Regions from separate parts of the Cellulomonas sp. KRMCY2 genome, predicted to be linked through region 2. Evidence: riboswitches for the same ligand, from Rfam matches in the RefSeq annotation. Region 2 holds a riboswitch; the other holds the start of a gene.

Region 1 (15,672 bases), 690 kb from region 2:
ACGAGCTGGTCGCCGACCTGGACCGGGCCGTCGACGACGCGATGGCCAGTCCCTACCTGCACCGCTCGCTGGCCACTGTGCGGACCCACGCGGCGCGGGCCCGCCGCCTGTCCAGGGACAACCCGGCGCGCCTCGAGCAGGCGGCCCACGAGCACCTGCTGATCGTCCAGGCGATCCTCGACGGGGACGAGACCCTCGCCGCGCAGGCCACCGCCGTCCACCTGCGGATGAGTCTGGCGACGATCCTCGCGTCGCTCGCCGCCGCACCCACCGAGGGTGCTCCCGAGCCGCCCAGTGCAGGAGTGCCGTCGTGAGCCGAACCCACACCGTCCGGGTCCACGCCAGCGCCGAGGGTCTGCCCCGCCACGCCCAGCTCGCCTGGGCGCTTGCGGAGGTCGCCGCCGACCCCGTCGACGTCACGCCCGAGGCCGCCGACATGGTCGTCAACCGGGTCATCGACAACGCGGCCGTCGCCACGGCCTCCGTGCTGCGCGGCCCGGTCGCGGCCGCGCGCGACCAAGCCCTCGCGCACCCCTACGCACCCGGTTCGACCGTCTTCGGGACACCCACCGAGCGCCGGGTCAGCCCCGAGTGGGCGGCCTGGGCGAACGGCGTCGCGGTCCGGGAGCTGGACTACCACGACACCTTCCTCGCCGCGGAGTACTCGCACCCGGCCGACAACATCCCCCCCGTGCTCGCCGTCGCGCAGCACCTCGGTCGTCGGCGCGGTCTGTCCGGGCACGACGTCGTGCGCGCGATCGCGACCGGCTACGAGATCCAGGTCGACCTGGTCCGGGCGATCAGCCTGCACCGGCACAAGATCGACCACGTCGCGCACCTCGGCCCCTCCGCGGCTGCGGCGCTGGGCACCCTGCTGGGGCTCGACGTCGAGACGACGTTCCAGGCGATCGGTCAGGCGTTGCACACCACGACCGCGACCCGCCAGTCGCGCAAGGGTCAGATCTCGACCTGGAAGGCCTACGCACCCGCGTTCGCCGGCAAGGCCGCGATCGAGGCCGTCGACCGGGCGATGCGCGGCCAGACCTCGCCGGAGCCGGTCTACGAGGGCGAGGACGGCGTGATCGCGTGGCTCCTGGACGGGCCCGAGGCGCGGTACGACGTGATCCTGCCCGGACCGGGTGAGCCCCGGCTGGCGATCCTCGACACGTACACCAAGGAGCACTCGGCCGAGTACCAGGCCCAGGCGCTCATCGACCTGGCCCGTCGGCTCGGTGCCGAGCACCCCGTGCTGCGCGAGCCCGGAACCGTCCGCAGCATCGTCATCCACACGAGCCACCACACACACACGGTCATCGGCTCGGGCGCGCACGACCCGCAGAAGTACGACCCGCACGCGTCCCGCGAGACTCTCGACCACTCGATCCCGTACATCTTCACGGTCGCCCTGCAGGACGGTCGGTGGCACCACAAGGACTCCTACGAGCCGCAGCGTGCGACCCGGCCGGACACGGTGGCCCTGTGGCGCACGGTCACGACGGCGCAGGACGCCGGCTGGACGCGCCGCTACCACTCGACGGATCCTGCCGAGCAGGCGTTCGGCGGGCGGGTGGAGATCACCCTGACCGACGGTCGACAGATCGTCGACGAGATCGCTGTCGCCGACGCGCACCCGCTCGGCGCCCGACCCTTCGCGCGCGCACAGTACCTGGCCAAGTTCCGTGACCTGGCCGAGGATGTGCTGGACCCGGCCGAGATCGATCGGTTCCTCGATCTGGCGCAACGCCTGCCCGACCTGACCGCCGCCGAGCTCGGCGGGTTGACCGTCGTGGTACCCGACGGCCTCCTTGCCTCCGTGCCGAGCAGGGAAGGGATCTTCTGATGCTGCACTCGACGACGACCGCCGCGGACAAGCGCCTCGCGCTCCGCGCCGCGCTGGCGACCGGTGAGCTGCTGCGCTTCCCCGGCGCGTTCAACCCGCTCTCGGCCCGCCTGATCCAGGACAAGGGGATGGAGGGCGTCTACATCTCCGGCGCGGTGATCTCGGCCGACCTCGGCCTGCCGGACGTCGGTCTGACGTCCGTGACCGAGGTGGCCGGCCGCAGCCAGCAGATCGCGCGGATGACGGACCTGCCCGCGCTCGTCGACGCGGACACCGGCTTCGGTGAGCCGATGAACGTCGCGCGGACCGTCCAGCTGCTCGAGGACGCCGGCGTGGCCGGCCTGCACATCGAGGACCAGGTCAACCCCAAGCGGTGCGGGCACCTGGACGGCAAGCTCGTGGTCGACGCCACGACCGCGGCGAAGCGGATCCGCGCAGCGGTGGACGCGCGGCGTGACCCGAACTTCCTGATCATGGCCCGGACGGACATCCGGGCGCTGGAGGGCCTCCCGGCGATGATCGACCGAGCCCGGCTCCTGGTCGATGCCGGTGCCGACGCGATCTTCCCCGAGGCCATGGTCGACCTCGCCGAGTTCGAGGCCGTGCGGCGGGCCGTCGACGTCCCGGTGCTGGCCAACATGACCGAGTTCGGCAAGTCGGACCTCCTGACCACGCGCCAGCTCGCCGACGTCGGGATCAACATCGTGATCTTCCCCGTCTCGTTGCTCCGCCTGGCGATGGGCGCCGCAGAACGCGGGCTCGACGCGATCGCCGAGCACGGGACGCTCGAGCCGCTGCTGGACCAGATGCAGCACCGTTCACGGCTCTACGAGCTCCTCGACTACGAGGGGTACACGCGCTTCGACACCTCCGTCTTCGGGTTCACGGTGCCCACCGACCGTCATCCCGACGAGGGATGACCGAAGCCTGACCGACCCGCTGACCGACCCGCTGACCGCAAAGGAGCGATCATGACCGAGATCCGCAAGGGGCTGGCCGGCGTCGTCGTCGACGAGACCTCGGTCTCCCGGGTGAACCCCGAGAGCAACTCGCTGCTCTACCGCGGGTATCCCGTGCAGGAGCTCGCCGCCGCCTGCTCCTTCGAGCAGGTCGCCTGGCTGCTCTGGCACGGCGAGCTGCCCAGCACCGCCGAGCTGGCCGAGCTGCAGGCGGCCGAGCGGCAGCACCGCACGCTCGAGGCACCGGTGCGGGCGGCCATCGACTCGTCGCCGACCAGTGCCCACCCGATGGACGTGGTGCGCACCGCGGTGAGCGTCATGGGCGCCCACGACCCGACGTCCGACGACGCCTCCCCGGGCGCCACCCTGGACAAGGCCGTGCGCCTCTTCGCGCAGCTGCCGGCCGTCGTGGCCTACGACCAGCGCAGGCGCCGCGGGCAGGACCTCGTGCCGCCGCGCCACGACCTGGACCACGCGCAGAACTTCCTGCACATGACCTTCGGCGCCACCCCGCCGCCGGTCGTCGCGGACGCGTTCCGGGTCTCGATGGTCCTGTATGCCGAGCACTCGTTCAACGCCTCGACCTTCACCGCCCGCGTGATCACCTCGACGCTGTCGGACCTGTACTCCGCTGTCGTCGGTGCGGTCGGTGCGCTCAAGGGCCCGTTGCACGGCGGGGCGAACGAGGCAGTGATGCACATGTTCGACCAGATCGGCGATGCGGGTCACGCCGAGGCATGGCTCGACGACGCCTTGGCCGCCAAGCGCAAGATCATGGGGTTCGGGCACCGGGTGTACCGCAGCGGGGACTCCCGCGTGCCGACGATGAAGGCGGCCCTCGACACCCTGGTCGCCGAGTACGACCGCCCCGACCTGGCGGCCCTCTACGACACGCTCGAGCGGGCCATGCGCGACCGCAAGGGCATCCTGCCGAACCTCGACTACCCCTCCGGCCCCGCCTACCGGCTGATGGGCTTCGACACCGCGACCTTCACCCCGCTGTTCGCCGCGAGCCGTGTCGTCGGCTGGACCGCGCACATCATGGAGCAGCGGGCCGCCAACGCCCTGATCCGGCCGCTGAGCTCCTACGTCGGGTCGCCGGAGCGGCACCTCGACGCCCACTGAGCGGCCGGGCAGCCGAACACCGGCCCGGGACCCGAGAGCGGCCCAGGCGCGGTGCGACCGCGTGCTACTGGGCCGTCCACCCGCCGTCGACGGGGAGCACCGTGCCGGTCACGAGGCCCGCGGCCGGGGACGCGAGGTACAGGACCGCGGCAGCGACGTCGGCAGTGGTGCCGAACCGCCCGACCGGGATGCGGGCCAGCACGTCGTCCGCGAAGTCCGGCTCGTCGAGACGTTCGGCGGTGCCCGGCGTCCGGATGAACGTCGGCGCGACCGCGTTGACCGTGACGCCGCGGGGTGCCCATTCCAGGGCGAGCACCTTCGTGAGCATGTTCACGCCGCCCTTGCTCGCGGAGTAGACGGCATGCCGCCGGATGCCGACGAGGCCGGCCTGGGAGCTGAGGTTGACGATCCGCCCGTAGCCACGCTCGATCATGGGCCGGGCAGCGGCCTGGCTCATGAAGAACAGACCCTTGAGGTTGACGTCCATGAGCTCGTCCCAGTCGGCCTCCGTGACGTCGAGCGCATCGTGGTTCGCGCCGAGGCCCGCGTTGTTGACCAGGATGTCGAGGCGGCCCTCCCGCGCGAGCACGTCGTGGACGGCGCGACGGACGGACGCGACGTCGGTCACGTCCGTCTCGACCCCGAAGGCGCGGCCGCCGGAGCCCCGCACCTCGTCCAGCAGAAGATCGAGGTCCTGGCGGGATCGCGCGGCGGCGCCGACCACGGCGCCGGCCGACGCCAGCGCGAGGACGAGGTCGTGGCCGATACCCCGTGAGGCACCGGTGACGATCGCGACGTGTCCTGCGAGATCGAAGTCCGGGGTCATCATCCCCCGAGCGTACGGGCAGGGCTCAGACCGGCACCCGGTCGCCGATCTCGGTCCACCGCCACGAGGTCCTGCGGGCGTCGATCGTCGATCCGACGGTCGCGTGGTCACCGATCGGGACGACCGAGTGCGTGATCGTGTCGTCGTACACGTGCACGAGGTTGAACGCCTGCGCACCGTCGCGCCCTCGGGTGCCGCCGTACGGGGTCTGCAGGTCCTGCGTGTAGCAGGTCGCCGACGCCACCGAGACGGGGATCCCGGCGAAGGTCGCCGAGGTCGAGTGGTGCAGGTGGCCGGCCAGGATCCCCCTGACGTCCGACCCTCGCAGCACGCCCGCCAGCGCCGCCTGGTCCCGCAGCTCGACGAGGATCGCGAGGTCCTGCACGCACGGCACCGGCGGATGGTGCATGGCGAGCAGCGTGCCCTCCGGGGCGGGGTGCTCGAGCACGGCCGCCAGCCAGCGCAGCTGGTCCGGGGCGAGGGCGCCGTGGTGCGCGCCAGGCACGGTCGTGTCGAGCACGACGATCCGCAGGCCGCCCAGCATGACGACGTCGTCGTACGGCGCGGTCGACCCGGGCTCACCCAAGAGCTCGGTCCGCAGCACCGCGCGGTCGTCGTGGTTACCCATGACCCAGATGGCCCGCGCGCCCAGCCGTGCGGCTGTCGGCTCGACCACCTCCCGCAGGCTCCGGTAGGCGGCCGGGTCGGCGGCATCGGCGAGGTCGCCGGTGAACAGCAGCGCCTCAGGTCGGGCACCCGAGGCCTCGAGCCGCTCGAGGAGCGCTGCCAGATGGGCCCTGCTGTCCGCCACGCCGTGCAGCAGCGGCGCCTGCGGCGTGACGAAGTGGGTGTCGCTCAGGTGCACGAGAAGATGGAGTGGGCGTGGGTGCTCAGCGGAGCGCACGGTCATGGGCCTAGGAGATCGTTCGTCGGCCACGGGTACGTGGCTCGGTGGTGAACGAGGCGCGGGAACCCGATGAACGATCCGGCGGTCGTCCCACCGTCGGCCGCCGCCGGGTCGTGGCGGGGCGGGGCGTGGCTACGATCGGCCAATGAACCGGCTGGCACGGCGGGTCCAGCGGACCTATCTGGTGCTGATCCTCGGGAACACCCTTGCCGCGTCGTTCATCTGGGGCATCAACACCCTGTTCCTGCTCGACGCCGGCCTCACCAACCTCGAGGCCTTCGCGGCGAACGCGTTCTTCACGGCTGGCATGGTCGTCTTCGAGATCCCGACGGGTGTGGTCGCCGACGCGTGGGGGCGCAGGACCTCCTACCTGCTCGGCACCGTCGTCCTGGCCGCGTCGACGTTCCTCTACTACCTGCTCTGGCAGACCCACGCGCCGTTCTGGCAGTGGGCCGCCGTCTCGGTCCTGCTCGGGCTCGGGTTCACCTTCTTCTCCGGCGCCGTCGAGGCGTGGCTCGTCGACGCTCTTGCGTTCGCGGAGTTCGAGGACAGCCTCGAGGCGGTCTTCGGACGTGCGCAGGTCGTCGGAGGTGCGGCGATGCTCGCCGGTTCCGTCGCCGGCGGGTACATCGCACAGGTCACCTCGTTGGGGGTGCCCTACCTGATCCGGGTGGCGACCCTGGGCCTGATGTTCGTCGTGGCAGCCGTGTTCATGAAGGACCTGGGCCACGTCCGCGAGGCAGAGCAGACACCTGTGCAGGCGATCCGGACCATCGTCGTCACCTCCCTCGACCACGGGCTGCGGAACCCGCCGGTCCGCTGGCTCATGCTCGCCGCCCCGTTCACCTCCGGGGTGGGGTTCTACGCCTTCTACGCGATGCAGCCCTTCCTGCTCGAGCTGTACGGCAACACGGGGGCGTACGGCATCGCCGGCCTCGCGGCAGCGATCATCGCCTGCTCCCAGATGCTCGGTGGGCTCCTCGCTCCCCGGATCCGGCGGATGGTGCGCCGCAGGACCTCTGCACTGATCGTCGCCGTGGTCCTGGCGACGCTCCTGCTCGCGCTGCTGGGCATCACCCACAGCTTCGTGCTCGCCCTGCTGCTGCTCGTGCTGTGGGGCATGTCCCAGGCCGCGGCCCTACCGGTGCGCCAGGCCTACCTGAACGACCTCATCCCGTCGAGGCAGCGAGCGACGGTCCTCTCCTTCGACTCCCTGATGGGCAGCAGCGGCGGAGTCGTCGTCCAGCCGGTCCTGGGCCGGGCTGCCGATGCCTGGGGCTACGGGCCGTCGTACCTCGTCGGGGCGGTGATCCAGCTCGTGGCGGTGCCGTTCCTGTACCGCAGCAGGCGGGAGCACGACGATGCGGATCTCAGCGTGCGGCCCTGAGCCACCCCGCCGTACCGGTCCGACCGTTCAGCCCCGCACGAGGCCCGGCGCGAACACCTGGATCCGGCCCTTGCCGTTGGCCTTCGCCGAGTACATGGCCACGTCCGCCCGGTGGATCAGCTGTTCGAGGTCGGACTCGCTGGTCGCGGTCGCGACACCCACGCTGGCTCCGACGCGCGCCACGCCGCCGTCCAGGTGCACCGGGGCCGCGACGGCGTCGACGACGCGCTGGGCGATCACCGAGGCGGGCGCACTCCCGGTGCGGTGGAGCAGGATGGCGAACTCGTCCCCACCGATGCGCGCGCACAGGTCCCCCGGGCGCGTGGCCCGACGCAGGCGTCCCGCGACCTCGCGGAGCAGCTCATCACCTGCGCCATGGCCGAACAGGTCATTGACGTCCTTGAAGTCGTCGAGGTCGACGAACAGGACCGTGGTGTCCTGCGCGGAGGTGTCCTCGAGGGTGGTGGCGAGAGCGGCGTTGAAGGACATCCGGTTGGCCAGCCCGGTGAGGTTGTCCAGGGTCGCCCGCAAGGTCAGCTCCTGGTGCACGTCGCTGCTGCGCAGTGCCAGTGCCACCTGGTTCGCCAGGCTGTCGATCGCGGCCAGCGCCTCGTCGGGCACCGTTCCGGGGTAGCCGAGGAACAGCCCCTCGTTCCCCGGTCGGTTGCGCGCGTCGGTCATCGGTACGCAGGCCCAGGCGCAGGGCGTGCCGACCGCCGCGTCCAGCTCCGCGTGTCCACGGACTGCGACGTGCCCCTCCTCGCAGCCACCGATCGCCACGATGTCCGCGGGAAGCGTCGCGGGGACGCCGCTGAACCCACCGCGCGCTCCGTCCACGCGCAGCGCACCACCGGCCCTGGTCACCTTGACCACTCGTAGTCCCGGCAGGACCGCGCAGATCTGGGCGGTCGCCAGCCAGGCGATCCGACGGATCTCGTCCGCATCGGTCACACCCAGCAGCCGGTGCCCCACCGAGACGTGCACGGCGTCGAGCTGGGCCATCCGCTCCCTCGCCCGCAGGCTGCCCGCGAGCTGCCGGCCCACGACGAGCGTCAGGAGCATGGTCGGGATCACGCTGACCACCGGGACCAGATCTGCCGCCACGGAGTGGCCGGGAACGTACTGCCACAGGGGCACCGCAGCGATCAGCCCTGCGGCGTAGACCGCCCACCGCAGGACGGCTCGGAGAGCGGAACCGTACAGCGAGCGGAACCACAGCGCAGCGAAGACCAGACCGAAGACGGCAGCCGGCTCAGGGCCGGCCAGCGCGAAGACCGTCATCGCGACGGCGTCCACCACGTCCATGGCCGGTGGGGCGCAACGCCGCAGGTATCCCGTGACCCAGGACAGCCCGAGGGTCACCGCTGCGGCCACCGCAGCGACCACCGTCACGCCGTCCGCTGCCACGAGCGTCCCGGGCAGGGCGAGCACGACTGTCACGAGTGCCAGCACGGCGAACAGCCAGCGCGTGGCCTCGAGGGCCCCAGCCGGCCGGCGGGCCCGCGTCCGCATGCGGCCGAGCAGCCCGGACAGTCGCCCCGACGCTCGTCGCGCGGCGCCGAGGGCGTCGCGCACCTGGATCCCGATCAACGGCGGTCCCTCTCGTTCGGCGGCCCGGCTGACCTCATGGGTCCCGTGGCTTGGCGTCCCCTCCTCGCGGCGGGTTTGCCCTTTCGTCGGTACATCCGCTCATCGGCACGACGCGGGGTCGCCTGAAGGCTGTGCGACGCGAGGCACCGTGGAGGCGGCATCATGTTCGCACGCTTCGTCCCTACCGCGGGGGGGCGGCAGGTGTGGAATGTGGTCGTGGCGATCCATGACAACGTGCTGTCCCACCGGTCGGCGGAGCACGCCGTGCCCCCGAGCCAGGCCGGGGAGGAACCATGACCGTTCTCGTCGCGTACGCCAGTCGGTACGGTGCCACAGCCGGCATCGCCGAGCGCATCGCCGAGACCCTGACCGCATCCGGGCACCCCGCCGAGGCATGCCACGTGTCGGATGCGAAGGACGTCGCCGACCACGAGGCCGTCGTCGTGGGCAGCGCTGTGTACTTCGGCTCCTGGATGAAGGACGCCACCGCTTTCGTCGAGCGCAACAGTCGGACCCTGGCCGACCGCCCGGTGTGGATGTTCAGCAGCGGCCCACTGCCGGGCGCGGTCCTGCCCGAGGAGACCGACAACGACCCGCAGCCCAAGGGCCTGGCAGGGGTGCAGGAGGCGATCGGCGCCAAGGAGCACCGCATCTTCGACGGCGCGCTCGACCCACGCGCGCTGAACCTGCGCCACCGACTCGTCCGCGCCCTTCCGGCGGGCCGGCCGCTGCTCCCCGAGGTGGACGGCCGCGACTGGCCCGCGATCGACGCCTTCGCACGGTCGATCGGGGCCGCGCTCGGCACGTGACCCTCTCCACGGGAGCCATCAGAGCTCTCGTCGGGGGCCGCTGCTCGGGCTGCACCGGCCGCCGCCCACGTTCGTCGGTCGATGACCGACGGGCCCACCGAGTGAGCACCGCGGACATCACTACGGACTGATATCATCCGGAGATGGTGTCAATCGATGACGGCAACCCACCGAGCACGGACGCCGTCGTGCGGGTGCTGGCCGAGCCACTACGGGCCCGGATCGTCGAGCTGCTGGCCGACGAGCAGCTGTGCACGTGCCATCTGGTGGAGCTGACCGGCGCCCGCCAGACGAACGTGTCCAACCACCTGCGGGTGCTGCGCGACGCCGGGCTGGTCGAGCCCGAGCCCGCAGGTCGCTACACGTACTACCGGCTGCGGCCCGATGCGCTGGACTCCGTCAGCGCACGGTTCGCCGCCCTCGCCGATCGTGCCCGCGCCGCCGGGCAGACCAGGAGAAGCTGCACATGAGCACCCACCCGGACTCCGCCGTCACGAGGGCCGACACCACCGCGGTGGTCGCCCGGCTGTCCGCGACAGACCGGCTCCTGCCGGTGCTGATCGGCACCGCCATGGTCGTGGGCCTGCTGCTCGGTCGGCTCGTGCCCGGCCTGGACGACGCCCTCGACGCGGTCAAGGTCGGGCAGACCTCCCTGCCGATCGCACTCGGGCTGCTGCTGATGATGTACCCCGTCCTGGCGAAGGTCCGGTACCGCGAGATCGGCCTGGTCACCGCCGACAAGCGCATGATCGCCGCGAGCCTGCTGCTGAACTGGGTGATCGGTCCGGCGGTCATGTTCGCCCTGGCCTGGCTGCTGCTGGCCGACCAGCCCGCCTACCGCACCGGCGTCATCCTGGTCGGCCTGGCGCGCTGCATCGCGATGGTCCTGATCTGGAACGACCTGGCGTGCGGGGACCGGGAGATGGCCGCGGTGCTGGTCGCCCTGAACGCCGTCTTCCAGGTGCTGACCTATGCCGCGCTCGGCTACTTCTACCTCAAGGTTCTGCCCGGATGGCTCGGCCTGGCGACCGCGGACCTCGACGTCTCGATGTGGGACATCGCCACGACCGTGCTGGTCTTCCTCGGCATCCCGCTGGTCGCCGGCTTCCTGACCCGCACCCTCGGCGAACGCCTGCGCGGCCAGGAGTGGTACGAGACGACGCTGCTGCCGAGGATCAGCCCGATCGCCCTCTACGGGCTGCTGTTCACGGTCGTCGTTCTGTTCGCCCTCCAGGGCAGGACCATCACCGACGAGCCCCTCAACGTCGTGCGCATCGCCCTCCCCCTGCTCGCCTACTTCGCCATCATGTGGTTCGGCGCCTTCGGCATCGCCCGCTGGCTCAAGCTGAGCTACCCCCGCACCACGGCACTGGCCTTCTCGGCGGCCAGCAACGACTTCGAGCTGGCCATCGCCGTGGCGATCGGCGTGTTCGGCGTGACGAGCGGCCAGGCGCTCGCGGGCGTCGTCGGCCCACTGATCGAGGTCCCCGTCCTCGTCGCTCTCGTCTACCTGGCCCTGTGGCTGCGCGGGCGCCTGACCTGGCCGACGGCCGCCGCCCGATAGCGACTGCCTGACATCGACGAGACGAGCACCCCTGTGAACGAAGAGCTGGCCACCGGCGCTGCGGTTGCCGCCCTGGTCCTCCTGACCCTGCTCGCGTTGTTCCAGCTCGCGCTGGCCCTGGGCGCCCCGCTGGGTCGCGTCGCCTGGGGAGGCCGGCACCGGGTCCTCCCCGGGCGTCTTCGCGTGGGCAGCGCGGTCTCGATCCTGCTGTACGCGCTCTTCGGCACCGTGCTCGCCGACCGCGTCGGACTCGTCGACGTCCTGCCGGACGCGGTGTCCGAGGTGGGGACGTGGGTCCTGGCCGGCTACTTCCTGCTGGGTGTCGTGATGAACGCGGTCTCGCGCAGCGTGCCCGAACGACTGACGATGGCTCCCGTCGCCGCCCTGCTCTCCGGGGCCTGCGTCGTCATCGCCCTCGCAGCCGGATAGCCCGACGGCGCACCGGTACGCGGTGCGCCGGCCCCCGACGACGCCCCGGCCGCCGTTCACACGAGCAGCGCGACGCCGATGGCGACGAGCCACAGCGACCAGGCGACGTAGGCCACCGGCGTGAGTCGTTCGGCGAGCCGCCAGCCGATCGGCTCGTGGCGACCGACGAACTCCAGCGAGCAGGCGACCAGGACCGGCCCGACGACGACCCCGACGACTCCCAGCCACGACGGCACGACGGCACTCCTGGCCAGGGCGATCCCGACCAGGGTGGTCCAGGCGCCGGTGAGCGCATAGCCGAGGTGCTCGCCGACGTCGACGCCGAGGTAGCGGTTGAAGGACTGGAAGACGACGTCGATCGCCTCCCGGCGCGCCTCGCTCGCGTCGGGCTCGTCGTCCGCCCGGGCGAGGTAGGGCACCAGGAACGGCCAGCGGACGAGCCCGAGGAACTGCACGGCGGCGGCCAGCACACCGACGGTCGTGGTGACGGCGAGGAGCCCGCGGTCACCGTCACCGATCGCCTCGGAGAGCAGGACGACCAACGGGACCATGAGGACCGCCGTGAGCGCGAAGGCCCACCACAGCAGGACCAGGCTCGTCCCGCCGGCGCGGAACGCCGCCAGGACCTCCGCTGTCGGTCGGCGCAGGATGTCGGGGTAGTCGAAGCGTGCGGCGAGCAGCGCGAACGCGACGTTGAACGCGAGCGGGACGACGACGAGCAGGAGGCCGGTGAGCGGGGAGACGGTCGGCGCGTGGCTGAAGATCATGGTCCCTCTCTATGATGTACGGTGTCCGTTACGGTAACGTACGTTGTACACCCGGGGGGGTCAAGAGCCGTGAGCCACGAGCCGGACGCAGCGTCGCCCATCGACCCGGGCCGGACGCGACGATCCCGCGGCTCGCTGAACCCGGACCTCATCCTCCAGGCAGCCGAGGACGTCGCGGCCGAGGGTTTCGACGCCCTGACGATGCGGGCGGTCGCCGGCCGGCTCGGCGCCGTGCCGATGGCGCTGTACAACCACTTCGCCACCAAGGACGCACTGGTCGACGCCCTGCTGGACCGCGTGCTCGGCCGCTTCGAGCTCGAACCGGCGACCGGCGACTGGGTCGATGACCTCCGCCGATTCGCGCATGCTCACCGGCGTGTGCTGACCGGCCATCCGTGGGCCGTCGCGCCGCTCTTCAGCCGGCCGAACCCGGGGCTGGGCGCCGTCCGCATCGGCGAAGGCGCACTCGGCATCCTGCAGCAGGCCGGGCTCTCCGGTGCCCGCGCCGTGGCCGCCTTCAGCGGGATCATCGCCCTCAACTACGGCTGGTCGTCGTTCACGGCCCCGCGCACCCTCGACCCCGGCACGCCGGGCCGCGACGTCGGTGCCGCGCTCGCAGCACTCCCCCGTCGCGAGTACCCGCTCACCGTCGGAGCCGCCGACGAGCTGGCCTCCTACGGCAGCGACGCCCACTACGACTTCGTCCTGGACCAGCTCCTCAACGGTCTGCGCATGACCGCCCGCGCATCCTCCGGATCCTGAGCGGATGCCGGCCATGGACCCGGACCACAGGCCGGTTCCCCGGCGGCACGGGCGCGTCGTCCCGAACGTGCTGCTCATCGGGCTGACCAGCATGTTCGTCGACCTGAGCACCGAGATGGTCTATCCGCTCGTGCCGATCTTCCTGACCGCCACGCTGGGGGCCACACCCATGGTGGTCGGCGTGATCGAGGGGATCGCCGAGAGCCTCGCCTCGCTGCTCAAGGTCTTCAGCGGCTACCTCGGCGACGTCCACCAGCACCGCAAGCGCCTGGCCTTCCTCGGGTACTCCGGTGCCGTGGTCTACAAGGTCCTGCTGCTCGCGGCGACGTCCTGGGGCGGGGTCCTGCTCGCACGGGTCGTGGACCGCACCGGCAAGGGCATCCGCACTGCTCCGCGAGACTCGTTGATCGCGCAGTCCAGCGACCAGAGCAAGCTCGGTGGCTCCTTCGGGCTGGCCAAGATGCTCGACATGGCCGGGTCGTCAGCCGGCGCACTGCTCGCCCTCGTGGTGGTCAGCACCGGTACCGCGTTCCACCAGGCCTTCCTCTGGTCGATCGTGCCCGCCGTCATCGGCATCCTGATCATCCCTGCCGTCCGCGAGGAGCGGGTCGAGCGGCCCGCCGGCGTGCGGCCGACACTGCGCGGGGCACCCCTGGACGCACGCCTACGGCTGTACCTGGGCACCGTCTTCTTCTTCTGCCTGGGCAACTCCTCGAACGCGTTCCTGCTCCTCAAGGCAGCGGACCTCGGCTTCTCACTGACCCAGGTGATGCTCCTCTACCTGATCTTCAACGTCTCCGCGTCGGTCTTCGCGATCCCCTCCGGCCGGTTCTCCGACCGGTTCGGCCGCAGGTCCGTCCTGGTCCCCGGGTACCTGCTGGCCGGGCTGGTGTACCTCGGGCTCGCAGGCTTCACGTCCCGACCAGCCGTCGTGCTGCTCTTCGTCGTCTACGGCGCCTGCACGGCCTTCCTCAGCGGCGCCGAACGCGCCTTCGTCGCCGAGGCCGCGCCCCCGCACCTCCGTGGCACGGTGCTCGGCGTCTACGGCACGCTCCAGGGCATCGGGCTGCTCCTCGCCTCCCTGATCGCCGGCGCGATGTGGGTGGGCCTGGGCTCGGATGCCCCGTTCTGGTTCGGCGGCAGCCTCGCCGTCCTCGCCGCCGCAGCGACCGCGACGATCCTCGGCTCGGGCCGTCGCCGGAACGCCCGTCATGGTTGACAGTCGTCCGACACGATGGGGTGTCCGATCGTCGACAGGAGCGCTGATGAGGCAGGGTGACCTGTACGCGCGGCTGTCAGCCAGCCAGCGTGCCGGGATCGTTGCCGCATCGGCCTCGGTGCCGATGAGCCTGGTACCGCTCCTGCGACCGCGCTCGGCGACGGACCAGGGCTTGATCACCGGGCTCTCCTCAGCCATGAACTACGCACTGACGACAGTCGCGCACGATGTCGTCCTCGGCACCTCCCGTGGCGCGCTGCGCCTCGTGGGCGCGCGCATCGACGTCGGCAGCACGGCGCGCACGACCCTCGCGGTCGACCTCGTCGCCCTCGCAGCGTCGTCGGCGGTGCACGTCGCCCTCCCCCGCCGCGACGGCGAGGCGGCCGCCCGGGCGATCGTCCGGACCACGGCAGGTCGCATCCGAGCCGCCGCCGTCGCGGGCATCCTGCCGAGCGTGCTCGACGCCCTGCCGGGACGGGACCGGGCGATCGGCGCTGCCCTGCGTACGGTCCCCGTGACAGTGGTCGCGGGCGCGGGCATCTCCGCAGCGATGCAGCTCGTACGCGTCCGGCGCCTGCGCGCCGCGGGCGTCGACCCGGTCAACGGTCATGGTGCCCCGGTGGCGAAGTCGCTGGGCATCGGCGCGGTCACGGCGATGGGGGCGGTCGGCCTGGCCGCCGCGGAGCGTCGCATCGCGCACGCCGCGGACGCCGCCATCCGCCGGGTGACCGGTCGCGCCGGACACGGCTCCATCCCGAGCCACCTCGCGTCCGTCGCCGTCATCGGTGCAGGGCTCTACGGCGTCGGGGCGAGGTACTACCGACGGGTCGAGGCGGCAGCATCCGCCGTCGACGGGACGCTCGCAGCCCCCCCGGACTCACCGCACGTCAGTGGCGGCCCGGGCAGCGTCGTCGCCTGGGGACCGCTCACCCGCCAACCTCGTCGTCACCTGACGTCCGTCACCACGGCCGGCAGGATCGAGTCGGTGATGGGTCGGGCCGCGCGCGAGCCGATCCGGGTCTACGTCGGTCTCACGAGCGGGCCGACGGTCGCCGACCGCATCCAGCTGGCCCTGACCGAGCTCGAGCGCACCGGGGCCCTGGACCGGTCCGTGCTCGTGCTGGTCTCCCCCACGGGGACCGGGTACGTCAACTACGCAGCAAGCTCGGCCTGGGAGTACCTCACCGGTGGAGACTGCGCGTCGCTCGCCCTGCAGTACTCGCTGCGCCCCTCGATCCTGTCCCTCGACCGGGTGGACGACGGCCGGGAGCAGAACGGGGCCATGTGGACGGCAGTGGCGGAGGTCCTCGCCCGACGGGCCCCGGCCGACCGCCCACGCGTCGTCCTGTTCGGCGAGAGCCTCGGAGCCCACACCAGCCAGGACGCGTTCCTGCACACCGGTACCCGTGGCCTGCAGGCGCACTTCGTCGAGCGTGCACTGTGGCTCGGGACCCCGCACGCGAGCGGTTGGGCACACGAGGTCCGCGA
Region 2 (15,672 bases):
GGGACGGAGAAGCCCGCGTGCTCGGCGATCCACTGCGGGCTCTGCCCGACAACCGAGGCGTTCAGCTTGGCACCGGCGCAGTTCGCGGACTCGGCCGTGACGCCGAAGATGAACTCCTCGAGCTGGGCCTTCTCGGTCGGGCTGCAGCGGTAGGCGTGCAGGCGGTCGAACTCGGCCATCGCCGCGTCGTAGATCTCGGTGTCGAGGATCACGGCCTGCTCGGACGCGCAGACCATGCCGTTGTCGAAGGCCTTCGAGAGCGTCACGTCGTTGACCGCGCGCTTGAGCTTCGCGGTCTTCTCGATGTAGGCCGGGACGTTCCCCGCACCGACGCCGAGGGCGGGCTTGCCGCAGGAGTACGCGGCCTTGACCATCGCGTTGCCGCCGGTCGCCAGGATCAGCGCGACGCCGGGGTGGTTCATCAGCTCGTTGGTCGCACCGATCGACGGCGCACCGACCCACTGGATGCAGTGCTCGGGGGCGCCCGCTGCGATGGCTGCGTCGCGGACGATCTTCGCTGCGGCCACCGAGCTCTGCTGGGCCGAGGGGTGGAACGCGAAGATGATCGGGTTGCGGGTCTTGAGGGCGATCAAGGACTTGAAGATCGCTGTCGACGTCGGGTTGGTCACCGGCGTCACGCCACAGATCACGCCGACCGGCTCGGCGATCTCGATGATGCCGTGCAGGTCGTCCCGGGCGATGATGCCGACGGTCTTGAGGTCGCGCATCGAGTTCGTCACGTGCTCGCACGCGAAGATGTTCTTGACGGCCTTGTCCTCGAACACGCCGCGGTGGGTCTCGGCGACCGCGAGCTTGGCGAGCTGACCGTGCTGGTTCAGCGCCGCGACGGACGCCTTCTTGACGATGTGGTCGACGTCCTCCTGGGTGAAGGACGCGTAGGCGGCCAGCGCCTTCGTCGCGCCGGCGACCAGTGCGTCGATCGCTGAGGACGGCGTTGCCGGGGTCACCCGCTCGGCGACGGTCGCGGTCTCGGGGGTCTTCGTACGGACGGTTCGTGCGCTCACGGGGATCTCCCGGTCATGGTCGGTGATGGAGGGGATCGCCCTTGACCCACCTACGACGGTAGGTGGCTGACGTGTCCGGATCGCGTGCCAAAGGTCCTTGGGTGGCGGTGCCACGAATCGCGGTGGCTGTGCTCCCGGCTGGGCTCTGGACACCGTCGGGGGCTGGCACTCTCGGTAGCAGAGTGCTAAGAAAGGAGTGTAGCCGCCTGGTGCGGAGGCAGTCCCTCCGCCCGGGCTGACGCCGTGCCCCGGAGGGTCCGGGGCACCTTGTGGGAGGTGATCTGCGTGGCTACCCGTTACGACCCGTTCGCCGACACCGCGCGCTGGATGGACGAGATCCTCGGGTCCGTCCGGCAGGCAGCGACACCGGCTCTGCCCGGGATGCCGATGGACCTGTACCGGTCCGGCGACCACTACGTGCTGCACATCGACCTGCCGGGCGCGGACCCGGGCAGCGTCGACGTCAACGTGGAGGACCGCACCCTGACGATCAGGGCGGAGCGGACGGCACACACCGACGCGGACGTCCAGTGGCTGGCGCGCGAGCGGCCGTCCGGCACCTACGTCCGGCAGCTGACGCTGGGCCGAGGCCTCGCTCTCGACGTGATCGAGGCCAGCTACGCCGATGGCGTCCTGACCTTGACGATCCCGGTCGCCGAGGAGGCCAAGCCGCGGCGGATCGAGATCCAGCACGCGCCGTCCCGGACCGTGATCGGCTCGGCCGGCACGCCGGCACCGGCGCTGGGTGAGCAGCCGACGACCTGACCAGGCCGTCGCGACCGGAGGTCAGGCTGAAGGGTCGAGGCAGGCGGCGATCCGCCGTCCGGCCTCGACCACCAGCGGGCGGGGCATCGCGAGGTTGAACCGGACGAAGCCCCGCCCGGCCCGACCGCAGGCCGCGCCGTCGGTCAGCGCCACCCCGGTGCGTTCGCCGATCCATCGCGCGAGGTGGTCGTGCGGCGCGTCGGGCGACGCCGCCAGTGCCGCCCGCAGGTCGAGCCAGGCCAGGTAGGTGCCCTCCGGCGGGACGTGACCGATCTGTGGTGCCCGCTCGGCCAGGACGTCGGCCAGCGCGGCACGGTTGCCGTCGAGGTGCTCGACGAGCGCGCCGAGCCAGGGCCGGCCGTCGCGGTACGCCGCTGTGTTGGCGACCACGCCGAGCGTCGAGGCGCCATGCGTCGCGAGCATGTCGAACGACGCCCATCTCGCCTCGTCCGCGTCGTTGCTCAGCAGGATCTGCGCGCACTTGAGCCCGGGGATGTTCCACGCCTTCGACGCTGAGGTCGCGGTCACGGTGTGGGCGGCGGCAGCTGGTGAGATCGAGGCGTAGGGGATGTGCCGCGCGCCCGGGTAGACCAGCGGCGCGTGGATCTCGTCGGAGAAGACCCGCGCACCGTGCCGGTCGACGACCTCGGCCAGCGCGGTGAGCTCGCTGCGCGGGTAGACCCGACCGGTCGGGTTGTGCGGGTTCGTGAGGAGGACGAGGTGCCCGCCGGCACGGATCGCATCGGCCAGGGCGTCCAGGTCGAGAGTCGTCCGCCGGCCGTCCGGTACCAGCGGCACCTCGATGACCTCGCGGCCCCACTCCTGCGGAGCGGTGACGAACGGCATGTAGGCCGGTGTGGGCACGATCACGGGCGAACCCGGTCGGGAGAAGTGCTCGATCGTGATGCGCAACGCCTCGAGCACGTCGGCGACCGGCTTGACCCACCGTGGTGGCACGTCCCACCCGTACCGCTCGCTGTGCCATCGCGCGCAGGCGTCGGCCAGCTCGGCGCGCAGGGCCGGGGGGAGGTAGCCGAACGCGCCGGCCTCGGTCGCGGCGTGCAGCGCAGCGGTGACGGCCGGCGCCGTGCCGAAGTCCGACTCGGCCACCCACGCGGCGATCTCGGTCGGGAAGGCCGTCCACTTCAGGCTGCCCCGCCGACGCAGCGCACCGGCGTCGAGCCGGTCGAGGTGATCGAGCAGCGCGAGCGGGTCGAGCGGCGCCCGTCGGTCGAACCCGTCCGGTACCTGGTCCAGCTCGGCGGATCGACTCATCCCCGCAACCTAGCCCGGCGGACGTGGTGTGCTCGAACCTCTCCGATGGGTCGAGGGCACCACAATCGACCCCGAATCACGCGCGAACGGGTGAAAAACCCGGGAAACGCCGTCCTGGCTTTGCGTGGATGTCCGGATTGTGTGACCCTGTCCGTGTCAGCGACAAGGGCAAACCCACCGCGAGGTGGGGACGCAGAGCCAACGGGACCCCATGGGTCGGCCGGGCACACCGAACGACAGGAGCGCACATCATGTCCTCACAGACCGCGCAGTCCGCAAACCGCACCGCCGCCCCCGGCGCTCTTCTCACTCCTTCCGAGGTCGCGAGCATGTTCCGCGTCGACCCGAAGACCGTGACGCGGTGGGCCAAGGCCGGCAAGCTCTCGGCCATCCGGACGCTCGGTGGCCACCGCCGCTACAGCGAGGCCGAGGTCCGCGGCCTGCTGACCGGCGTCCCGCAGCCCCGGGCCAGCGAGGACTGACAGGCTTGACGAGGGCCCCACCCGACTCGACGGGTGGGGCCCTCGTCATGTCCGCGCAACCGCTACGTTCGGGATGCGTCCGACGACGGAGCCGCTGCGCGCTCGCGCAGGTGCGTCGGCGCACGGACTCGCACAGGTACGCCGGCGCACGGAAGGGACGCACATCTGATGCCTCGTTGCCCATCGTGTGGCGCGCATGCCGAGCCGGACGCCCGCTCCTGCGCGTCGTGCGGGTCCCGTCTGCCCGAACCGTCGGAGCCGCGCGTGGCTCCGCCTTCGCCGCTGCCGCCGGGAGCCACGCCCCGCAGCCGGGGACTGCGTCCCGCGATCGTCGTCCCGGTGCTCGTGCTCGGGGTCGCGGTGGTGGCCGCGATCGGGTTCTCGATCGCCACGGCGAACGTCCAGACGGCCAAGCAGGACCGGTCCGACCCGTCGACCGGACCCGGGACGACGCAGGGGGCCGAGCAGCGCGGCCCCGGAGTGACGTTGCGGCCGGTCGCCGGGGACGGGACGCAGGTCACGGGCGAGACACTCGCCCAGGCGGCGGCGGTGGTCCGACAGCGGCTGGGCGTCGCGGGCGTGACCGACGCGCAGGTCGTGGAGACGAGCGACGGCACGATCGTCGTGAGTCTGCCGAAGGAGCCCGACCAGGCGACGATCGACATGGTGAGCAGACCGGTGCAGCTCGCCTTCCGGCCGGTGCTGGCACTGGGGTCCCCTGAGCCGGCCGAGCCAGGAGCCGAAACCGTCGAGGTGGAGCCGAAGGCGGGCCCGGACTCGCCCAGTGACGCCGCGTACTACGTCACGGGAAGCGTCCTCGCGTCGTACGACGCGCTGGACTGCACGGACCCCGCGAACCGCCTGCCCGCCGGCGGTACGGACAGCGAGGCGCTCGTCTCCTGCGACGGCGACGGCTCGGCGAAGTACGTCCTCGGTCCCGTGGAGATCCCTGGTTCGGCGATCGAGAGCGCGAGCGCGGGGCTGCGGGAGGGGCCGAACGGTGACCAGACCAACCAGTGGGTGGTGACGCTCCAGCTCGGCCCAGCAGGCACGGACGCCTTCCGCGACGCAACGACCCGGCTGCAGGGACTCGTCCCACCGCAGAACCAGATCGCGATGGTTCTTGACGGCGTGGTCGTCACCGCGCCGTCGGTCGGCACCGTCATCGCGGACGGACGGGTGGAGATGTCCGGGTCCTTCACGCGGGACAGCGCCGAGGCGCTCGCCGGCCAGATGGGCCTCGCCGCGCACGCCGTGACCTTCGAGGTGGATGACGTGACCGGCTCACGCTGACGGGCCTTGACCGGCACGGCCGTCCGCCGCGCGCGACGAGACGGATCCCAGCCGTCAACCTGGGCCTGCCGATGAGGTTCCGGACGGGTCGGGGCAGCGAACCCTGCGACATCACGTCGATGTCGATGCCCTGCGACATCACATGGTGCCCGCGACAGGATTCGAACCTGCGGCCTTCCGCTCCGGAGGCGGACGCTCTATCCCCTGAGCTACGCGGGCGGGGTGCTGCAGAAGATTACCAGTCCTGGGCCACGCCTCAGATGACGTCCCCGATGAGATCGGTCAGGTAGCGGTCGATCTCCTCGACGGCCGCCTTGGCGTCGCCGGCGGCGACGGCCTCGACCAGGGCGTGGTGCGAGTCGTCGTCGTGCACCGGGTGCTCGAAGTTGAACCGGATGTTCTCGCTGATCGCATCCTGCAGGTTCTCGTACAGGGCCAGGAGCACCGGGTTGTGCGCCGCCTGGGCGATCGTGCGGTGGAGCACGAGGTCGGCCTCGACCATGCGGTCGAGCTCGCCGCTGGCGTACGCAGCGGAGCGGGTGTCGCGCAGGGCCCGGAGCTCGGCGATCTGCTCGTCGGTGCGGCGCATCGCCGCGAGCCGGGCGGCCTCGACCTCGAGGCTGCGGCGCACCTCCAGGACGTCGCGCTGGTGGGCGCCGGCGAGCTGGCGGCCCATTGCGTTGCCCAGCTCCGAGTCGGAGATCACGTAGGTGCCTGATCCCTGCCGCCGCTCGAGCATCCCGGCATGGACGAGGGACTGGACCGCCTCACGCACGGTGTTGCGCCCGACCCCGATGAGCTCGGTCAACGACGGCTCGGCCGGGATGCGGGTACCCACCGCCCACGCGCCGGACGTGATCTGCTGGCGCAGACGTCCGACGGCGAGGTCGATCAGGTTCGTGCGGCGAGTCATCCCATCTCCGGGGTGTAGGCGTGAGACGCAGTCAACACCGCCGGGGACCCTCGGCGCATCTCCCCAGGTCCGAGTTCACCCGATTCAGTCGCATCTCGTGCTCGGTAGGCTTGCGCGGTGACCCCTGCTGAGTTGTCCCTGGCGCTGAGCGCCGTCCTGGCCCAGGCCGTCGCCGACGGTGCTCTTCCCCTGCAGGTGAGTGATCTGCCGGCGGTCGTGACAGTCGATCGACCACGCTCACGCGAGCACGGCGACTGGGCGACGAACGTGGCGATGCAGCTCGCGAAGAAGGCCGGCCTGGCGCCCCGCGCGGTGGCCGAGATCCTCGCGGCACGGATCGCAGCGGTCCCCGGCGTCGCCACGGCGGACGTCGCGGGCCCCGGCTTCCTCAACATCACCCTCGAGACCGCTGCGGCCGGTGAGCTCGCGCGCACCATCGTCGAGGCGGGCACGACCTACGGCCGCACGCAGGTGCTGGCCGGCGAGCGGATCAACCTCGAGTTCGTCTCGGCGAACCCGACCGGACCCTTGCACATCGGCTCGGTGCGCTGGGCAGCCGTCGGCGACTCGCTCGCCAGGATGCTCGAGGCGTCCGGCGCCCAGGTGACCCGCGAGTACTACTTCAACGACGCCGGGTCCCAGATCGACCGGTTCGCCCGCTCGCTCCTGGCCCGCGCCAAGGGCCAGGACGCTCCGGAGGACGGGTACGGCGGCCAGTACATCGCCGAGATCGCCGACCAGGTGATCCTCGACGCGACCACCGCCGGCGAGCCCGATCCGCTGACCCTGCCGGACGCGCAGGCGCAGGAGGTCTTCAGGGTCCGCGGCGTCGACCTGATGTTCGCCGAGATCAAGGCCAAGCTCAGCGCGTTCCGGGTCCAGTTCGACGTGTACTTCCACGAGGACGCCCTGCACGAGTCGGGGGCCGTCGACCGGGCCGTCGCACGGCTGCGCGAGCTCGGGCACATCTTCGAGGCCGACGGCGCGACCTGGCTGCGCACGACGGACTTCGGCGACGACAAGGACCGCGTCATCGTCAAGTCCGACGGCGAGGCCGCCTACATCGCCGGCGACCTGGCTTACTACCTGGACAAGCGGGAGCGCGGCTTCAACCGGGTCGTGATCATGCTCGGCGCCGACCACCACGGGTACATCGGCCGGATGATGGCGATGTGCGCGGCCTTCGGTGACACGCCCTGGGTCAACCTGGAGATCCTCATCGGCCAGATGGTCAACCTGGTCAAGGGCGGCGTGCCGATGAAGATGAGCAAGCGCGCCGGCACGATCGTGACGATCGACGACCTGGTCGACGCGGTCGGCGTCGACGCCGCGCGGTACTCGCTCGCACGTTCGTCGGCCGACCAGAGCATCGACCTGGACCTCGACCTGCTCGCCAGGGCCACCAACGAGAACCCGGTCTACTACGTGCAGTACGCCCACGCCCGGACGGTCAACGTCGGGCGCAACGCCCTCGAGCTCGGGGTCCGGCGCGAGGACGGCTTCGACCCGTCGCTGCTGGACCACGTCAGCGAGTCGACGCTGCTGGCCAAGCTCGGCGAGCTGGGCCGGGTCATCGCGCAGGCGGCCGAGCTGAGGGAGCCGCACCGGGTCGCCAGGTACCTCGAGGAGCTTGCCGGGGCCTACCACAAGTGGTACGACCAGCGCCGGGTCAGCCCGTTCGGCGACGAGGAGGTCACCGACGTGCACCGGACCCGGCTGTGGCTCAACGACGCGACCCGCACGGTGCTCGCGAACGGTCTCGAGCTGCTCGGCGTGAGCGCGCCGGAGCGCATGTGAGTCCCGACGGCCTCGACCCTCAGGTCTGGCCGGCGAGCACAGTCGTCGGTCCGGACGGCGCGGTGAGCGTCGCCGGGGTGGACCTGCGCGCCGTCGCGGCCGAGCACGGCACACCGGTCTACGTCCTGGACGAGGACGACTTCCGGGCCCGCGCCCGGACGTTCCGGGCGGCCTTCACCGAGGCCTTCGCCGCGATCGGCACCGAGGTCGACGTCTACTACGCCGGCAAGGCGTTCCTGTGCACCGCTGTCGCGCGGTGGGCCGTCGAGGAGGGCCTGCGCATCGACACGGCCACCGGCGGCGAGCTCGCGGTCGCGCTCCGCGCGGGGGTCCCGGGCCCCGACATCGGCCTGCACGGGAACAACAAGTCCGATGCCGAGATCGACCGGGCGCTGGAAGCCGGTGTCGGGCGCGTCGTGATCGACTCGCTGCCGGAGGTCGCCCGGGTCGCCGAGGCCGTCCGGCGGTACCGCGCGAGGCACCCGGAGGCGATGCTCCGCCGCGCGCCGGTCATGGTCCGGGTGACCACGGGTGTGCACGCCGGCGGGCACGAGTACATCTCGACCGCGCACGAGGACCAGAAGTTCGGGCTGTCCGTCGCCGGCGGCCAGGCGCTCGCCGGGCTGCGGGCCGTCCTGGACCACCCGGAGCTCGAGCTCCTCGGCGTGCACTCCCACATCGGTTCGCAGATCCTCGACCCGTCCGGGTTCGAGGTCGCAGCGCGCACCATCCTGGACCTGCGCGCCGAGCTGGCCGCAGTGACCGGGCACCTCGTCGCCGAGGTCGACCTCGGCGGCGGTTACGGCGTCGCCTACCTGCCGGGTGAGGTGCCGCTCGACCCGTCGCGGATCGCCAAGGACGTCGCACGCGTGGTCCAGGACGCGTGCGCCGACCTGCACACCCCGGTGCCGAGGATCTCGGTCGAGCCCGGTCGCGCGATCGTCGGGCCGACGACCCTGACCCTCTACACGGTCGGCACCGTCAAGCCGGTCACCGTCGACGCCGCCGGTCCGGACGGGACCGGCAGCTTCACCCGCACGTACGTCTCGGTGGACGGCGGGATGAGCGACAACCTGCGGCCGGCCCTCTATGGCGCGCACTACACCGCCGCCGTGGTCTCGCGCCGTGGCAGTCCCGGCACCGTCCGGGCGCGGGTCGTCGGCAAGCACTGCGAGAGCGGCGACATCCTGGTGCACGACGTGGCCCTGCCGGCCGACGTCGCGGCCGGTGACCTGCTCGCGGTCCCCGTCACGGGTGCCTACGGTCGGTCCATGGCCTCCAACTACAACCACGTCCCGCGGCCGCCCGTCGTGGCCGTCCGCGCCGGTGGGACGCGCGTCATCGTGCGGCGCGAGACCGAGGACGACCTGCTCGCACTCGACGTCGGCTGACCACCCGCCCAGGTGGACGACCTCGCCGACCGGACGGCGTGGTCGCCGCCGCCGAGGGTGCGCCGGACGTCCGCCGCGGACACCCGTCCCGGCCGAGGGGTCGCACCCGTATCCTGGGCGCGGCCTGGGGTCCTGCACGCAGACGCACGACCTGAGCAGTGCCGCACGAGCACGACGACGAGAGGCGGACCACCCGTGGGAGCCCATGACGGCGCAGTGCGCGTCGCCCTGCTCGGATGCGGCGTCGTCGGTACCGAGGTCGCACGACTGATGACCAGCCAGGCCACGGATCTCGCCGCCCGCGTCGGTGCGCCGCTCGAGCTCGTCGGCATCGCGGTGCGCAACCTCGACGCGCAGCGGGACCCGGTGATCGACCGTGCGCTGCTCACCAGTGACGCGGCGTCGCTGGTCGACCGCGCCGACGTCGTCGTCGAGGTGCTCGGTGGCATCGAGCCGGCCCGTTCGCTGCTGCTGCGTGCCATCGCCGGGGGAGCGGCCGTCGTGACCGCGAACAAGGCGCTCCTCGGGCAGGACGGGCCGACGCTCTATGCCGCTGCCGACGCTGCCGGGGTCGACCTCTACTTCGAGGCGGCGGTCGCCGGTGCCATCCCCCTGGTGCGGCCGGTCCGCGAGTCCCTCGCCGGTGATCGGGTGACGCGGGTCCTGGGCATCGTCAACGGCACCACCAACTACGTGCTGGACCAGATGGCGACGGTCGGGCTCGAGCTCGCGCAGGCCGTCAAGCAGGCGCAGGAGCTCGGGTACGCCGAGGCGGACCCCACCGCCGACGTCGAGGGCTACGACGCCGCCGCCAAGGCCGCCATCCTCGCCTCGCTCGCCTTCCACACCCGGGTGAGCGTCGACGACGTCCACCGCGAAGGGATCCTCGGCATCACGGCGGACGACGTCGCGTGGGCTGCCGAGACGGGGCACGTGATCAAGCTGCTCGCGATCGCCGAACGGGTCGGCTCGCCCGGGCACGACGACGAGCGGGACACCCGCGGGATCGTCGTGCGGGTGCACCCCGCGCTGGTTCCGCTCGGCCACCCGCTCGCGGGCGTCCGGGGGGCGTTCAACGCGGTGTTCGTCGAGGCTGAGGCCGCCGGTGAGCTGATGTTCTACGGGCGCGGTGCGGGCGGCGCGCCGACGGCGAGCGCGATCCTCGGTGACCTGGTGACCGTGGCCCGGCACCGGGTCCTCGGCGGCAAGGGTCCGGTCGAGTCGAGCTACGCCGAGCTTCCCGTGCACAGCATCGCCGAGGCGGTGACCCGCTACCAGATCCACCTGCGGGTGGCGGACCGGTCGGGTGTCCTGGCCCAGGTCGCCCAGGTGTTCGCCGGGCACGACGTGTCGATCGAGGTCGTCCGTCAGGGTCAGGCGACCGTCGCGGGCGGCGGCCAGGCCGATCTGCTCGTCGTGACGCACGCCGCACGCGACGCCGCACTGTCCGCAACCGTCGCCGACCTCGCCGGGCTGCCTGTCGTGGCCGCGGTGGTCTCCGTCCTGAGAGTCGAAGGAGCCTAGGTGGCCCACCAGTGGCGTGGCGTGATCGCCGAGTACGCCGACCGTCTGCCCGCACACGTGCTCGCGCACGTGGTGACCCTCGGCGAGGGTGGCACGCCCCTGGTGCCGGCGCCGTACCTGTCGGACCTGACCGGCGCCCAGGTGTACCTGAAGGTCGAGGGGATGAACCCGACGGGCTCCTTCAAGGACCGCGGGATGACGACGGCGATCTCCGCTGCCGCCGGGCGTGGTGCGCGCGTCGTGGTGTGCGCCTCGACCGGCAACACCTCGGCGTCGGCCGCCGCCTATGCCACCGCCGCGGGCATGACCTGCGCCGTCCTGGTGCCGGACGGCAAGATCGCGATGGGCAAGCTGAGCCAGGCCGTGGCGCACGGTGCTCGTCTGCTGCAGGTCGACGGCAACTTCGACGACTGCCTGGTCGCGGCCCGCAAGCTCGCCGAGGCGTACCCGGTCGAGCTCGTCAACTCGGTCAACCCCGACCGGATCGAGGGGCAGAAGACCGGCGCGTTCGAGATCGTCGACGCGCTGGGCGACGCCCCGGACATCCACGTGCTCCCGGTGGGGAACGCCGGCAACATCACCGCGTACTGGAAGGGCTTCACGGAGTACGCCGCCGACGGGCCGGCCACCAGGACACCGGTGATGTGGGGCTTCCAGGCGGCCGGCGCGGCGCCGATCGTCGTCGGCCACCCGATCACCGAGCCGGAGACGATCGCCACCGCCATCCGGATCGGCAACCCGGCGTCCTGGACCCAGGCGCTCGCGGCGCGTGACGAGTCCGGTGGGCTGATCGAGGCCGTGACGGACGAGCAGATCCTCGCCGCGCACCGGATCCTGGCGGGCAAGGTCGGCGTCTTCGTCGAGCCGGCGTCGGCCGCCGGGGTCGCCGGCCTGCTCGCGCTCGCGCGGGAGGGTCGGGTACCCGCCGGCGCACGCATCACGATCACGGTCACGGGTCACGGCCTGAAGGACCCGCAGTGGGCCCTGCGCACGGCGGACGGGTCCGAGGTCCAGCCGGTCCGGGTGCCGGCGGACGTCGTGTCCATCGCCGATGCGCTCGAGCTCGACTGAGCCGGCCACGACGATGCGACTCGGCAGCGACCACGTCCGGGTGCGGGTCCCGGCGACCAGCGCCAACCTCGGCCCGGGCTTCGACGCGCTCGGTCTGGCCCTCGCCCACTTCGACACCGTGGAGGTCAGGGCGCTGGGCAACCCCGACGTGACCGTCGAGGTGTTCGGCGAGGGCGCGACGGAGCTGCCGACGGGCGAGGACCACCTGATCGTCCGCGCCATCCGGGCGACCCTCGACGACGTCGGCGCGCCCCAGGTGGGTCTGCACCTGATCTGCCACAACACCATCCCGCACGGCCGGGGGATGGGTTCGTCCGCGGCCGCCGTCGTCGCGGGGATCCTCGCGGTGCGGATGCTCATCGGTGACCCCGAGGCGCTGAGCAACACGGCGGCGTTCCGGATCGCCTCGGCGTTCGAGGGCCACCCGGACAATGCCGCCCCGGCCATCCTCGGTGGGGCGACGATCGCGTGGACCAGCCCGGACGGACCGCATGCGACGGCCCTGCCGGTGCACGCCGACGTCGTGCCGGTCGTGCTCGTCCCGTCGGTTCGGTGCGCGACCAAGACCGCCCGCGGAGTCCTGCCGGCGACCGTCCCGCACGCCGACGCCGCGTTCAACGCCGGGCGTGCCGCGCTCCTCGTGCAGGCCCTGTGCCATCGGCCCGAGCTGCTCTTCGACGCCACCGTCGACCGGCTGCACCAGGAGTACCGGTCGGCCGTGATGCCGACCACGCTCGAGCTGGTCCGGGCGCTGCGCGCGGCGGGCCAGGCGGCGGTGGTCTCGGGGGCCGGGCCGTCGGTGCTCGTCCTCGAACGCGCGAGCGACGGCGACGCGGCAGCCCGGGTGCGGGCCGAGCTGCTCGGTGCGCCGGGCCCGGACGGGATGACCGAGTCCGGCTGGCAGGTCCTGATGCCGGGGATCGCAGCGGACGGCGCGCTGGCAGAGCGGCTCTGACGCTCGCAGCGGGCGGGTGTGAGCGGGTGCGGACCGGCAGTGATAGCCTTGCGTCATCTCCCCGGTTCCCCGAGCGGAAAACGCGCTGTCATCGTTGCGCGGATCCCCGACGGTCGGAGGGGACCAAGCCACCTCAAGGTCGACCCTTTCGCGTACGACCTGACTGTGGCTTGACCAACGATCCGGGCACGGCCCGGACGTCTTCCACGCGGCCCCACCTCAGGTGAGCGGGCCGACGACGAGGGGGAAGGATCCTTCGTGTCAGACACCATCCAGGCTGCGACAGGCAGCCCTGCGGCATCCGCGGGCGCCTCGGACAGCACAGCCCGGAGCGGCGCACTGTCGACGCTCCGGCTGCCTGAGCTCCAGGCCCTCGCGGCCGAGCTCGGCGTCCCCAAGAACTCAGCGATGCGCAAGGGTGACCTGGTCACCGCGATCCGCGAGCACCGCTCCGGCGCAACACGTGCCGTGGCCGGTGGCCGGGTGGACGGCGAGTCCCGGGTGCAGGCATCCCCTCCGGTCCGGACCGCCGAGCGCGCCGTGACGAACGGCGCGCGTGAGCAGGCCGAGCACACCGTGACGACCGGCGCGCGTGAGCACACCGAGCGCCACGTGGAGCGCGGCGACCGGACGGAACGGACCGTCGGTGGCGAGAGCCCCGACGACCGCGCTGCCCGGGCCGCAGCGGCCGCACGCGCGGTGACCGTCGAGGGTGGTCGGCGCTCGCGCCGTGCAGGGCGTCCCGAGGGCGCCCCTGGCGTCGGCGAGGGCGAGCAGCAGACCGAGTCCACCGAGCCCGTCCGCGCTCGCGACGGTGGCCAGAACCGCGACGGTGGTCAGGGCCGTGACGGTGGTCAGGCGCGTGACGGTGGTCAGGCCCGCGACGGGGGCCAGAGCCGCGACGGGGGCCAGAGCCGCGAGGGTGGTCAGGCTCGCGACGGCGGCCAGAGCCGCCAGGGCGCCCAGGGCAATCCCCGTCAGGGCCGGAACGCCGAGGCGTTCGAGGACGAGCCGGGCGGCGCCGCCGCCGCGGTCGCTACCGTGACCGTGACCGCAACAAGCGCGGGCGTGAGCGCACCGGCCCCGGCGACCTCGCCGGGTACGACGAGGTCGAGGTCAGCGACGACGACGTGCTGCTGCCCGTCGCCGGGATCCTCGACATCAAGGACAACTACGCCTTCGTGCGGACCTCGGGCTACCTGCCGGGGGACAACGACGTCTACGTGTCGATGAACCAGGTCAAGAAGAACGGCATGCGCAAGGGTGACGCCATCATCGGCGCCGTCCGCCAGCCGCGTGAGGGCGAGCAGCTGCCCCAGGGCCGCAACAGCAAGGTCAACGCCCTGGTCCGGCTGGACTCCATCAACGGGATGACCATCGAGGAGTCCCGCAACCGGCCCGACTTCGGCAAGCTGACCCCGCTGTACCCGCAGGAGCGCCTGCGCCTCGAGACCGCCCAGAACATCATGACCACGCGGGTCATCGACCTGGTCGCCCCGATCGGCAAGGGCCAGCGCGGTCTGATCGTCTCCCCGCCCAAGGCGGGCAAGACCCTCGTGCTGCAGGCGATCGCCAACGCGATCACCACGAACAACCCCGAGGTCCACCTGATGGTCGTGCTCGTCGACGAGCGCCCCGAAGAGGTCACGGACATGCAGCGCACGGTCAAGGGTGAGGTCATCGCCTCGACCTTCGACCGGCCGGCCGACGACCACACGACAGTCGCGGAGCTCGCCATCGAGCGGGCCAAGCGGCTCGTGGAGCTGGGCCAGGACGTCGTCGTGCTGCTCGACTCGATCACCCGACTGGGTCGTGCCTACAACATCGCGGCGCCGGCATCGGGCCGCATCCTGTCCGGTGGTGTCGACTCCAGCGCCCTGTACCCGCCCAAGCGGTTCTTCGGTGCGGCGCGCAACATCGAGCACGGAGGGTCGCTGACCATCCTGGCCACGGCCCTGGTCGAGACGGGCTCCAAGGCCGACGAGGTCATCTTCGAGGAGTTCAAGGGCACCGGGAACATGGAGCTCAAGCTCTCCCGGATGCTCGCGGACAAGCGGATCTTCCCGGCAGTCGACGTGGACGCCTCCGGCACGCGCCGCGAGGAGATCCTCATCCCGGCGGACGAGCTGAAGATCAACTGGAAGCTGCGTCGGGTGATGAGCGCACTCGACCAGCAGCAGGCGATCGAGCTGCTGCTCGGCAAGCTGCGCGAGACGCAGTCGAACGTCGAGTTCCTGCTCCAGGTGCAGAAGACGACGCCCGGCATGGGCAAGGACTGACCCGTTCGACCGCCGGTCCGCCCGGGAAGGTTTCGACCTCACCAGGCGTTCTGGCAGACTGTCCCCTTGGTCCCCGGTTCACGTGTGCGAACCCGCCCACGACCCGGCGACTTCCAGATGAGGAGTAGCCCCAGTGAAGAAGGACATCCACCCGGCGTACGTCACCACCACGGTGACCTGCACCTGTGGCAACACGTTCACGACGCGCAGCACCGCGACGTCCGGCCAGATCCACGCCGACGTCTGCAGCGCGTGCCACCCGTTCTACACGGGCAAGCAGAAGATCCTCGACACCGGCGGCCGCGTCGCCCGCTTCGAGGCGCGGTACGGCAAGAAGGCCGACGCCGCCAAGTAGCTCCTCGACGCCGGTGGGTCACGCCGCCGTCCGCCTGCGCAGCACCGCGCAGCGCCCGGACGGCACGTCCCACCGGCGTCGTCGTCTGTCCGGAGGGCTCGGCCGCCGTGCGGGGGTCGTCGGTCTGACAGCTGGGGTGGCGGAACGGGAGGTGGGCGATGGGCGAGGCGTTCGATGCGGTCATCCCGCTGCTCTCCGAGCACGGTGAGATCGAGGCCCGTCTGGCCGACCCCGCCGTGCACGGCGACGCCGGTCGGGCCCGCGCCCTCGGGCGGCGGTACGCCGAGCTGGGTCGCGTGGTCGCCGCCTATCGCGCGTGGCAGCAGGCCACCGGCGACGCCGACGCGGCCGCGGAGCTCGCACAGTCCGATGCGGGTTTCGCCGCGGAGCTTCCGACCCTGCGCCGCGCGGCCGACGACGCCGCCGCGGACCTGCGCCGGGTGCTCGTCCCGCGTGACCCGGACGACTCCCGGGACGTCCTGCTCGAGATCAAGGCGGGCGAGGGTGGCGAGGAGTCTGCCCTCTTCGCCGGGGACCTGCTCCGGAT

The links. A riboswitch is a leader RNA that binds a small molecule or an ion and turns the genes downstream of it on or off. The one in region 2 is predicted to bind cyclic di-GMP.
Region 1: another riboswitch for cyclic di-GMP. It lies ahead of K415_RS23020 (GGDEF domain-containing protein); the one in region 2 lies ahead of K415_RS0114245 (BldC family transcriptional regulator).

The regions. Positions count from the first base shown of each region.
Region 1 is NZ_JAGF01000001.1:3,702,171-3,717,842, forward strand. Features, by position in the region: gene K415_RS0117440 (GntR family transcriptional regulator) at 1-314, shown strand, start outside; gene K415_RS0117445 (MmgE/PrpD family protein) at 311-1,840, shown strand; gene prpB (methylisocitrate lyase) at 1,840-2,760, shown strand; gene K415_RS0117455 (bifunctional 2-methylcitrate synthase/citrate synthase) at 2,812-3,924, shown strand; gene K415_RS0117460 (SDR family NAD(P)-dependent oxidoreductase) at 3,989-4,753, opposite strand; gene K415_RS0117465 (metallophosphoesterase) at 4,776-5,660, opposite strand; gene K415_RS0117470 (MFS transporter) at 5,803-7,044, shown strand; gene K415_RS23020 (GGDEF domain-containing protein) at 7,072-8,634, opposite strand; cyclic di-GMP riboswitch class I at 8,650-8,724, opposite strand; gene K415_RS0117485 (flavodoxin domain-containing protein) at 8,928-9,443, shown strand; gene K415_RS0117490 (helix-turn-helix transcriptional regulator) at 9,587-9,913, shown strand; gene arsB (ACR3 family arsenite efflux transporter) at 9,910-11,007, shown strand; gene K415_RS0117500 (hypothetical protein) at 11,041-11,436, shown strand; gene K415_RS0117505 (DUF4386 domain-containing protein) at 11,493-12,203, opposite strand; gene K415_RS0117510 (TetR/AcrR family transcriptional regulator) at 12,273-12,965, shown strand; gene K415_RS0117515 (MFS transporter) at 12,970-14,184, shown strand; gene K415_RS23025 (alpha/beta-hydrolase family protein) at 14,231-15,672, shown strand, end outside.
Region 2 is NZ_JAGF01000001.1:3,016,249-3,031,920, forward strand. Features, by position in the region: gene adhE (bifunctional acetaldehyde-CoA/alcohol dehydrogenase) at 1-1,025, opposite strand, end outside; gene K415_RS0114235 (Hsp20/alpha crystallin family protein) at 1,311-1,790, shown strand; gene K415_RS0114240 (MalY/PatB family protein) at 1,812-3,065, opposite strand; cyclic di-GMP riboswitch class I at 3,223-3,299, shown strand; gene K415_RS0114245 (BldC family transcriptional regulator) at 3,317-3,547, shown strand; partial or broken gene K415_RS25170 (zinc ribbon domain-containing protein) at 3,716-3,784, shown strand; gene K415_RS0114250 (hypothetical protein) at 3,812-4,840, shown strand; tRNA gene K415_RS0114255 (tRNA-Arg) at 4,984-5,059, opposite strand; gene K415_RS0114260 (FadR/GntR family transcriptional regulator) at 5,097-5,753, opposite strand; gene argS (arginine--tRNA ligase) at 5,871-7,550, shown strand; gene lysA (diaminopimelate decarboxylase) at 7,547-8,941, shown strand; gene K415_RS0114275 (homoserine dehydrogenase) at 9,137-10,465, shown strand; gene thrC (threonine synthase) at 10,466-11,536, shown strand; gene thrB (homoserine kinase) at 11,550-12,491, shown strand; partial or broken gene rho (transcription termination factor Rho) at 12,750-14,770, shown strand; gene rpmE (50S ribosomal protein L31) at 14,904-15,125, shown strand; gene prfA (peptide chain release factor 1) at 15,284-15,672, shown strand, end outside.